2 regions of the Klebsiella electrica genome follow, and region 1 is predicted to be linked to the other one. Evidence: predicted binding sites of a transcription regulator. Region 1 holds the regulator's gene; the other holds the start of a gene.
What was found. The regulator PurR, encoded in region 1, represses purine synthesis genes. The targets are predictions, from matches to a motif close to CANGCAAACGTTTGCNTG.
Positions count from the first base shown of each region.

Region 1 (5,667 bases):
GGCGAAAGAAGCAGCCCAGCGCCTGAGCGATGAATGATTGGGCGCCGCTGCCGGATGAAGAATGAAAGAAAAGGCATCCCCCGTGTTAACGGGGGATAGTTTTAGCGGGCAACGCGAAGGCCGTTTTCAACACCGCGAGAAAAGACGACCTGCCAGAGCTGAATATCGCGTGCGCGAAATGCTCCCGCGCAGGCGTTGAGATAATAGCTAAACATCCGTTTAAAACGTTCCGAATAGTTATCGGCGATCTCGGGCCAGCTGGCCAGGAAGCGCTCGTACCAGGCCATTAACGTGGTATCGTAATCGGCACCGATATTGTGCCAGTCTTCCATCACAAAATGGGATTCGCTGGCTTGCGCGATATGACGAACCGAAGGCAGGCAACCGTTGGGGAAAATATATTTATTGATCCACGGATCGACGCTGTGGTCCGTTTTTTTGGAGCCAATGGTGTGCAGTAAGAAACGACCGTCAGGTTTCAAATTACGATCTACCACGTCAAAATAGGTGGCGTAATTTTTAGGTCCCACGTGTTCAAACATCCCGACGGAAACAATGCGATCAAAGTGGTCATGCAGATCGCGATAGTCCTGCAGCAAAATGGTGACATCCAACCCTTCGCATCGCTGCTGGGCCATTTTTTGCTGCTCGGCGGAAATGGTCACCCCGACCACGCTGACGTGATAATTTTTGGCCATGTAGTAAGCCAGCCCACCCCAGCCGCAGCCAATATCCAGCACCCGCATCCCCGGTTCCAGCTGCAGCTTGCGGCAAATAAGATCTAATTTAGCTACCTGCGCCTCTTCCAGCGATTGCGCCTCTTTCCAGTACGCGCAGGAATATTGCATATAGGGGTCGAGCATACGGCTGAAAAGATCGTTGCCGAGGTCGTAATGTTCTTTCCCGACAATCCAGGCGCGCTTTTTACTTTGTAGATTAAACAGGCGAGCGCCCGCGACGCGCAACGTATCTTTGAGATGATGCGGGAGCTGATTTTCCAGCCCGGCGCGCAGTACTTTATGGAAGAATAGATCCAGCCGTTCGCAATCCCACCAGCCGTCCATATAACTTTCACCTAACCCCAGTGACCCTTCCTGCAAAACACGTTTAAAAAAGAGCGGATTGTTAATCTGCAGATCGGAGGGGGAGGGGCCATTGACTTCAATGCCCGCGCGACCGAGTAATTCGGTTGCAATTCGGTACCAGTCGTCGTTTGGTACGCTTACTTCTTCTATACACGATGAACTCATAGCTTCTCCATCACGCCCAAGTGATCAGAACCTTAAAACAGCGTAGACGCTTTTTTGGCTTTGTGAGAAATCTCACGGAATATCCGTGAAGCTGCTATCCGACGTAGAACAGAGGAAGGGCGAAAACCCTTGCCGAAAGGCCTTCCATGGTGAAACGGGATGCATCCTGCTCCCGTTAATCTTAAAAATTTTTTTATTTATGTGAAGCCGCACCAGTATAGGCCGCTGAGATCAGGCTTTCAATAAAAATATATTAGCAGGCTAATTACTGACCTGTAACATCACTGAAACGCATTTATGCATGCGATGACTCCGTGGTCAGGCACACGCTCTGACGCTGCATAAAATAGCCCAGCCCGGCCAGCACGATAGAAACCAGCATCACGCTGGTGGTGGTCAGCAGCGGCGTGGCAATCAGCGCCGAGACCAGCAGGCTGGTCATGAAGCACAGGCCGAGCTGCAGCGTGTTCTGCAACGCGGCGGCACGACCTGTCGCCTGGGGGAACGGCTTCAGCGCCTGGGCGACAACTATCGGGTAAATCCCGCCATTGACAATCGCCATCACGCAGAAGGGAATCATCACCACAATAATTGAGGCGTCCGCAGCCAGGCCCACCATCCAGGTTGCGGCCACGCTGACGGCGAAAATCACCAGTAGCCAGGGCAGCAGCTGTTGGCCCTGCCATTTCTGCAGCGCCGCGCGGCATCCATAGCCACCGACTAAAAAGGCGATAGTCTGCGGGACATAGCTAAGACCGATAGCGGTCGGACCGTAGCCCATCTCATGGAGAATAAACGGCGACCCGGTCAACCAGGCAAAAAAGCTGGCGGAGCAGGCGGCGTAAATCAGCACGTTGCCGCTGTATTCGCGTGAGCGCAGCAGCGTCATAAAGGTCAGTTTTTCGCGGGCGTCACCCTGCGGCCTGGCGACCGGCTTCAGGCGCAGGGCGGGGACCATCAGCAGCAGGGCGATGGCAAAAAGAGTGGCAAAAATGGTCTGCCATTCGAGATGGGCGAGCAGCCAGCTGCCGAGCAACGGCGCCAGAGCCGGCGATAACCCCACCAGCGGCATGATGGTGGCGAAAATACGGTTAGTGCGCTGGGCGGGATAATAGTCCGTGACCATCGCCTGCCAGGTCACCGCCGCCGCGCAGACGCCGAGAGCCTGGATAAAGCGCAGCGCCAGCATCAGGGTGGCATCGCGTACCCACAGCATTCCCAGACAGCCGATAGCGAAGATAGCCAGCCCGGTCAGCAGAATCGGTTTACGTCCGTAGCGGTCCGAGAGCGGGCCCCAGAACAGCTGCCCAATGGCGAAGCCGGCGAGGAACAGACTCAGGCTGGCGCTGACTGACGCCGCAGAGGTATTGAGATCCTGCTGGATAGCCGAAAAGGCCGGCAGATACATGTCGGTGGCCAGGAAACCCAGCACGCTGAGTCCCGCCAGCCACACTAAAAATCCTTTCCCCGGTTGTTGCATAACATTCTCTTATAGATACAGATAGGATGCCGCAGAGTGTAGGGAGTGCATTCTGGCTTGTGAAACGCTAATATTTTCTACATGCATTCAAAATTTTTGCAGGCAGAATATGTGGTCCGAATACTCACTCGAAGTTGTTGATGCTGTCGCCCGCAACGGCAGCTTCAGCGCAGCGGCGCAGGAGTTGCACCGCGTACCTTCGGCGGTCAGTTATACCGTCCGTCAGCTGGAAGAGTGGCTGGCGGTACCGCTTTTTGAACGCCGCCATCGCGATGTCGAATTGACCCCCGCCGGGCTTTGGTTTTTACAGGAGGGACGTTCTGTTATCAAAAAAATGCAGATCACCCGCCAGCAGTGCCAGCAGATAGCCAACGGCTGGCGCGGTCAGCTGTCGATAGCCGTGGATGACATCGTTAAACCGGCCCGTATGCGGCAGATGATTGTCGATTTTTATCGTCACTTTCCGGATGTCGAGCTGATTGTTTTTCAGGAGGTCTTCAACGGCGTCTGGGACGCGCTGGCCGACGGGCGCGTGGAGCTAGCTATCGGGGCCACCCGTTCTATTCCGGTGGGGGGGCGCTACGCTTTTCGCGATATGGGGATGCTGAGCTGGGATTGCGTGGTGGCGAGCCATCATCCGCTGGCGCAGATGACCGGCCCACTCAGCGATGATGTGTTGCGCAACTGGCCGTCGCTGGTCCGGGAGGATACCTCCCGCTCGTTACCGAAACGCACGACCTGGCTACTGGATAACCAGAAAAGGGTGGTGGTGCCGGACTGGGAGTCATCGGCGACCTGCCTGTCGGCGGGATTGTGCGTTGGCATGGTGCCGAGCCATTTCGCCCGCCCCTGGATTGACCGCGGCGAATGGACCGCGCTGGCGCTGGAAAACCCGTTTCCGGATGCCGCATGCTGCCTGACATGGCAGCAGAGCGACGCCTCGCCGGCCCTCTCATGGCTGCTGGATTATCTGGGGGACAGTGAAACGTTAAACCGGGAGTGGCTGCGGGCGCCGGAGTAGCCGGCGCCGCACGGGCGATTAGCGACGGTAGTCGACGAACGGGCCGTCGACGACAGAGCGGCGCTCTACCAGTCGCGGGTGAACCTCAATCGACTGAGATTCTTCACGCTTATTGACGATCCGATCCATCAGCATATTGAAGGCCGCTTCCCCCAGCGAGTCTTTCGGCTGATGGATGGTGGTCAGCGCCGGGCTGAAATAGCGGGCGTTACGCACGTTATCATAACCGATCAGCGAAATGTCCTGCGGCACGCGCAGACCCATCTCATCCGCAGCACAGATGGCGCCCATCGCCATGATGTCGCCGCCGCAGAAGACTGCCGTCGGGCGATGCTGCTGGCTGAGGATCTGCTGCATCGCGCGGTAGCCGGATTCAGGCTCGAAGTCGCCCTGAACAATCCAGTTTTCCGGAACGGCGATCTGCGCTTCTTCCATGGCTTTCATAAAGCCCGCCAGGCGCCCGGCGCCGGTGTTACGCTCCAGTGGACCCGGGATCACGCCGATTTCACGGTGGCCGCGTTCGATCAGGTAGCGACCAGCCATGTAGCCGCCTTCGAAGGCGTTATCGATCACCGAATCGGTGAAGTCGGCTTTGGATTCACCCCAGTCCATTACCACCATCGGAATATGGCGGTACTCTTCCAGCATACTGAGCACCGATTCCGGATATTCAGAACACATAACCAGCATGCCGTCGACGCGCTTTTGCGCCATCATCGACAGATAGGCCTGCTGTTTTTCCGGATCGTTCCACGCATTGCCGAGAATCAGGGTATAGCCTTTCTGGAAACAGCTCTTTTCTACGGCTTCAATAATCTCAGCGAAATAGGCCGCTTCGCTGCTGGTGGCCAGCAGGCCGATCGATTTGGTGTGATTAACCTTCAGGCTGCGAGCAACGGCACTTGGAGAATAGTGCAGTTCTTTGATCGCCGCCCACACGGCGTTGCGGGTCTCTTCCGCCACGAAACGGGTTTTGTTAATTACATGTGATACTGTTGTAGTGGAAACGTTTGCGCGCTTCGCTACATCTTTAATTGTTGCCATTACTTCTCACTCCAGACCTTGACCTGATCGTCTGATTATCGATACGTAAACGTTTGCCTGTACACACCCTGAAGACAATTTTCATCATTGCATCACGTCGGGAAAACGACACAGAACGACAGGAAGGGGTCAATGGCCGATACGCTTTCAAATTAGCGTGGGATTTTGTCCGATCTTGCGGCAAAGGGGAAGAGCAAAAATGTGCATCGCCCTAAAACATGGAAGATTTTTGCGCGATAGTGTGCAAAAATGAGCAAGCTCACTTTTCATGTGGGGATAACAGGGGGAAAAATTGATGGATACAGATTTAAAGTTTTCGCTGACGACAACGATTATTGTCCTGGGTCTTATCGTGGCCGCTGGCCTGACAGCGGTACTGCACTGATTTATCCGGGGGAGAGGTCTCTTTCCCCCGACATCCCGCCATTATTACCAATTTCGCAAAAATCTTTTGCCATTTCGTTTACTTTTGTTTTTTTGTGATTGATGTCATGCTTTTGACTTCTAATGAGATACCGTCGCCGATGACGGTCTGCTGGAGTCATTGCATGAAAATCAACTTCCCCTTATTAGCGCTGGCGATAGGCGCGTTTGGTATTGGTACCACGGAGTTTTCCCCGATGGGGCTGCTGCCGGTGATTGCCAAAGGCGTCGACGTGTCAATTCCGGCGGCGGGAATGCTGATCAGCGCTTATGCGATCGGCGTGATGGTCGGGGCGCCGCTGATGACTTTGCTGCTCTCTCATCGCGCGCGCAGAAATGCGCTGATTTTTCTGATGGCGATCTTCACGCTGGGTAACGTCCTCTCCTCAATGGCGCCGGATTACACCACGCTGCTGATTTCGCGCATTATCACCAGCCTTAACCACGGG
Region 1 covers NZ_CP041247.1:2,320,552-2,326,218, forward strand. The annotation lists gene Electrica_RS11015 (riboflavin synthase subunit alpha) at 1-37, shown strand, start outside; gene cfa (cyclopropane fatty acyl phospholipid synthase) at 102-1,250, opposite strand; gene punC (purine nucleoside transporter PunC) at 1,546-2,730, opposite strand; gene punR (DNA-binding transcriptional activator PunR) at 2,840-3,751, shown strand; gene purR (HTH-type transcriptional repressor PurR) at 3,770-4,795, opposite strand; gene cydH (cytochrome bd-I oxidase subunit CydH) at 5,091-5,180, shown strand; gene Electrica_RS11045 (MFS transporter) at 5,344-5,667, shown strand, end outside.

Region 2 (5,667 bases), 1.1 Mb from region 1:
GGTTGTCTACCCTGCCGTTCTTTTCCCATGACTATCTCGACTGGCTGCGCGACTTCCGCTACGACCCGGGCCAGGTCACCGTCACCAACGACAATGGCAAGTTGAATATTCGCCTGTCCGGCCCGTGGCGTGAAGTCATCATGTGGGAAGTTCCGCTGCTGGCGGTGATTAGTGAGCTGGTCCATCATTACCGCTCGCCGGAAATCGGCGTCGATTTAGCGCTGGAAACCCTCGAACACAAGCTGGCCGGTTTTGCGCAAATCACCGCCGATCTCGATCTCAGCCGCTTCCGCCTGATGGACTTCGGCACCCGCCGCCGCTTCTCGCGCGAAGTACAGCAGGCCATCGTCAAACGTCTGCAGCAGGAACCGTGGTTTATCGGTACCAGCAACTACGATCTGGCTCGTCGGCTTCATCTGACGCCAATGGGCACCCAGGCGCATGAATGGTTCCAGGCGCATCAGCAAATCAGCCCCAGTTTAGCCAACAGCCAGCGCGCAGCGCTGGCAGCCTGGCTGGAAGAGTATCCTGACCGGCTCGGCATCGCCCTCACCGACTGCATTACTATGGACGCCTTCCTGCGGGATTTCGGCCCGGAATTTGCCAGCCGCTACCAGGGGCTGCGCCACGATTCCGGCGACCCGGTAGAATGGGGCGAAAAAGCCATCGCCCATTACCAGAAGCTGGGAATCGATCCCATGAGTAAAGTGCTGGTCTTTTCCGATAACCTCGATCTGGCGAAAGCCGTCGATCTCTATCGCCACTTCTCTTCGCGGGTCAATCTGAGCTTCGGTATTGGCACCCGTTTAACCTGCGATATCCCGCAGGTTAAACCGCTAAACATCGTGATAAAGCTGGTGGAATGTAACGGTAAGCCGGTCGCGAAACTCTCCGACAGTCCGGGGAAAACCATCTGCCACGACAAGGCCTTTGTCCGGGCCTTGCGTAAAGCCTTTGACCTTCCGCCGGTGAAAAAGGCCAGTTAATCACCACATTTATCGCTACAAGGAGCCGTTCTGGCTCCTTGTTGTTTATTTATTTCCGAAAACTCCCCTTGATGGTGCGAAATCTGCTTGTCTGATGGAAGATGACAGGTAACATAGATATCCCCCATTATCGGGGGAAACAGATTTTTTTATTGGACTACGAATAGAGAGACTATTATGAGCGTTGTGCCTGTAGCCGACGTACTCCAGGGCCGTGTTGCCGTTGACAGCGAAGTCACCGTGCGCGGATGGGTACGTACCCGCCGAGATTCAAAAGCTGGCTTTTCCTTCCTGGCCGTCTATGACGGTTCCTGCTTTGATCCTGTACAGGCCGTTATTAATAATTCTCTGCCCAATTACAATCAGGAAGTGCTGCGCCTGACCACCGGCTGCTCGGTCGTCATTACGGGTAAAATCGTGGCATCTCAAGGTCAGGGCCAAAGTTTTGAAATCCAGGCCAGTCACGTTGAAGTGACCGGCTGGGTAGAAGATCCGGATACCTATCCGATGGCCGCTAAGCGTCACAGCATCGAGTATCTGCGTGAAGTGGCGCACCTGCGCCCGCGCACTAACCTGATTGGCGCGGTCGCTCGCGTGCGTCATACCCTGGCGCAAGCGCTGCATCGCTTCTTTGACGAGCAGGGCTTCTTCTGGGTTTCCACGCCGCTTATCACCGCTTCTGATACCGAAGGCGCGGGTGAAATGTTCCGCGTCTCCACGCTGGATCTGGAAAACCTGCCGCGTAACGATCAGGGCAAAGTGGATTTCGATAAAGACTTCTTCGGTAAAGAGTCGTTCCTGACCGTATCCGGCCAGCTGAACGGCGAAACCTATGCCTGTGCGCTGTCTAAAATCTACACCTTTGGCCCAACCTTCCGTGCCGAAAACTCCAATACCAGCCGCCACCTTGCGGAGTTCTGGATGCTGGAACCGGAAGTCGCGTTTGCCAACCTGAACGATGTCGCCGGCCTCGCGGAAGCCATGCTGAAATACGTCTTCAAGGCGGTACTGGTAGAACGTGCGGACGATATGAAATTCTTCGCCGAGCGCGTGGATAAAGATGCGATCGATCGCCTTGAGCGTTTCGTGTCTGCCGATTTTGCCCAGGTTGATTATACCGACGCGGTAACCATCCTCGAAAACTGCGGTAAGCAGTTTGAAAACCCGGTTTACTGGGGCGTAGATCTCTCCTCCGAGCACGAACGCTACCTGGCGGAAGAGCACTTCAAAGCGCCGGTGGTGGTGAAAAACTATCCGAAAGATATTAAGGCGTTCTATATGCGCCTTAACGAAGACGGTAAAACCGTCGCCGCAATGGACGTTCTGGCGCCGGGTATCGGTGAAATCATCGGCGGCTCTCAGCGTGAAGAACGCCTGGATGTGCTTGACGCGCGTATGGCGGAAATGGGGCTGAATAAAGAAGACTACTGGTGGTACCGCGACCTGCGTCGTTACGGCACCGTACCGCACTCCGGCTTCGGTCTGGGCTTCGAACGTCTGATCGCCTATGTCACCGGCGTACAAAACGTGCGTGATGTGATCCCGTTCCCGCGTACTCCGCGCAGCGCCACATTCTGATTAATTTTTCTTATCATTGCCGAAGGCCAGCGTAAGCTGGCCTTTTTTTATGTCAGATTTTGTTAACGAACATCAATAAATTTAAACATCAACCCTTCCGGTTCACATTTATGTTACTCACTATTACGACCTCTTCCCGCACGATAAACCGCACCTTATGTTCATTCACCGACGAAGCGCCTGATAATTTTGTTCATTTTTTAACCTGTCGCAGCACAAGATGCAAAGACAAATGCTGAGCGAAAAAAAAGCGAAATGCAGACATAAAATGTACAAATGCGTCTTTATCTAAATTAATCATAATTAATTCATATAGATATATATGGTCTGTTTGTTTTACGAGCAAAGTGGAACGGAATTTTGACTGAGTTCACAAAGTTCCCAAAAATACATATTTAGTTACATACTATTTCTTTTTGTTACTCATATGCGACATTGGTAGCATTTTCCGGCTAGCGAAACGCTGGCGCGGATGGAAAGATGCCTTCAGGCACCAAACTATCATCAATAGTTCTGTAAATTTTTATTGACGGAAATTATTGACGGCAGTGGCGAGTGTTCATATAAAAATATTAATGAGGGTAATAAATAATGATGAAGCGCAATATTCTGGCAGTGGTAATCCCTGCCCTGCTGGTAGCCGGCGCAGCTAACGCTGCAGAAATTTATAACAAAAACGGCAACAAACTGGACTTCTACGGGAAAATGGTTGGTGAGCACGTCTGGACCACCAATGGTAACACCAACAACAGCGACACCACCTATGCACGTATCGGTCTGAAAGGCGAAACCCAGATCAACGATCAGCTGACCGGTTACGGCCAGTGGGAATACAACATGGATGCGTCCAACGTTGAAGGTTCCCAGCCGACCAAAACTCGTCTGGCCTTCGCGGGTCTGAAAGCGGGCGATTACGGTTCATTCGACTACGGCCGTAACTATGGCGCTATCTACGACGTTGAATCCGCAACCGATATGCTGGTTGAGTGGGGCGGCGACGGCTGGAACTACACCGACAACTACATGACCGGCCGTACCAACGGCGTGGCAACCTACCGTAACTCTGATTTCTTCGGTCTGGTTGACGGTCTGAGCTTCGCACTGCAGTACCAGGGTAAAAACGACAGCAGCCGTGCAATCCAGAAACAGAACGGCGACGGCGTCAGCACCTCTGCGACCTATGCATTTGGCAACGGTATCGCGCTGTCCGCAGGTTACTCTGGCTCCAACCGTAGCGTCGCGCAGAAAGCTGACGGCAACGGCAACAAAGCTGAAGCATGGGCAACCTCCGCTAAGTACGATGCGAACAACGTCTACGCAGCAGTCATGTACTCTCAGACCTACAACATGACCCCGGAAAACCAGGCGAACTTCTTCGCTGGTAAAACTCAGAACATCGAAGCCGTGGCTCAGTATCAGTTCGACTTCGGTCTGCGTCCGTCCATCGGCTACGTTCAGACTAAAGGTAAAAACCTGCAGGGTCGTACCGGCTTCGGCGGCGGCGATGCTGACCTGGTTAAATACATCGAAGTGGGTAGCTGGTACTACTTCAACAAGAACATGAACGTCTACGCAGCATACAAATTCAACCTGCTGGACGACAACAGCTATACCAAAGCAGCTAAAGTGGCCACCGATGACCAGGCTGCAGTTGGTATCGTTTACCAGTTCTAATCACTACACCCCTTCGTGATATGCCTAAAAAGCAGGACTTCGGTCCTGCTTTTCTACATTACTAAGATAAAGATCGTAACTTTCGAAAACCTTCTCGCTTTTTGTCGCAAACGGTTGGCAATTTGCAGATCTCCCGTTACCCTGATAGCGAAATTCCCTTCAGTAATCACAATGGAACCTCGTCATGTTTGAGAACATTACTGCCGCCCCTGCCGACCCCATTTTAGGCCTGGCCGATCTGTTTCGTGCCGATGACCGCCCGACTAAAATTAACCTCGGGATTGGTGTTTACAAAGATGAAACGGGTAAAACCCCGGTCCTGACCAGCGTTAAAAAAGCAGAACAGTATCTGCTGGAAAATGAAACCACCAAAAACTATCTGGGTATCGACGGTATTGCGGAATTTGGCCGCTGCACCCAGGAACTGCTGTTCGGTAAAGGAAGCGCAATCGTCAGCGATAAGCGCGCGCGCACTGCCCAGACCCCTGGCGGTACCGGCGCCCTGCGCGTTGCCGCTGACTTCCTGGCGAAGAACACCGCCGTTAAGCGCGTCTGGGTAAGCAACCCGAGCTGGCCGAACCACAAAAGCGTCTTTAATTCCGCAGGCCTCGATGTTCGCGAATATGCCTATTACGATGCGGCCAACCACGCCCTCGACTTCGACGGTATGCTGGCAAGCCTCAATGAAGCGCAGGCGGGCGACGTGGTGCTGTTCCACGGCTGCTGCCATAACCCAACCGGTATCGATCCGACGCTGGAGCAGTGGCAACAGCTGGCGCAACTGTCCGTTGAAAAAGGCTGGCTGCCGCTGTTCGACTTCGCCTACCAGGGCTTTGCCCGCGGTCTGGAAGAAGATGCCGAAGGTCTGCGCGCGTTCGTTGCGCTGCATAAAGAGCTGCTGGTCGCGAGCTCCTACTCGAAGAACTTCGGCCTGTACAACGAGCGCGTGGGTGCCTGCACGCTGGTTGCTGCGGATGCCGAGACCGTTGACCGCGCCTTTACTCAGATGAAGTCGACGATTCGTGCGAACTACTCCAACCCGCCGGCACACGGTGCGTCGGTGGTGGCGACAATTCTCAGCAACGACGCGCTGCGCGCTATCTGGGAACAAGAGCTGACCGATATGCGCCAGCGTATTCAGCGCATGCGTCTGCTGTTCGTCAATACCCTGCAGGAAAAAGGGGCCAGCCGCGACTTCTCTTTCATCATTAAGCAAAACGGGATGTTCTCGTTTAGCGGCCTGACCAAAGAGCAGGTGATGCGTCTGCGTGAAGAGTTCGGGGTCTACGCCGTGGCCTCCGGGCGTATTAACGTTGCGGGCATGACGCCAGATAACATGGCGCCGCTGTGTGAAGCAATCGTCGCCGTGCTGTAATCTCGCCAGCCGACAAAAAAGGCCGCTTGCGCGGCCTTTTTATCTCCCGTGAAG
Region 2 covers NZ_CP041247.1:3,460,433-3,466,099, forward strand. The annotation lists gene pncB (nicotinate phosphoribosyltransferase) at 1-986, shown strand, start outside; gene asnS (asparagine--tRNA ligase) at 1,164-2,564, shown strand; gene Electrica_RS16625 (porin) at 3,156-4,238, shown strand; gene Electrica_RS16630 (amino acid aminotransferase) at 4,423-5,613, shown strand.
Region 2: the regulator PurR is predicted to act here: its motif matches at 4,342-4,359, upstream of Electrica_RS16630 (amino acid aminotransferase).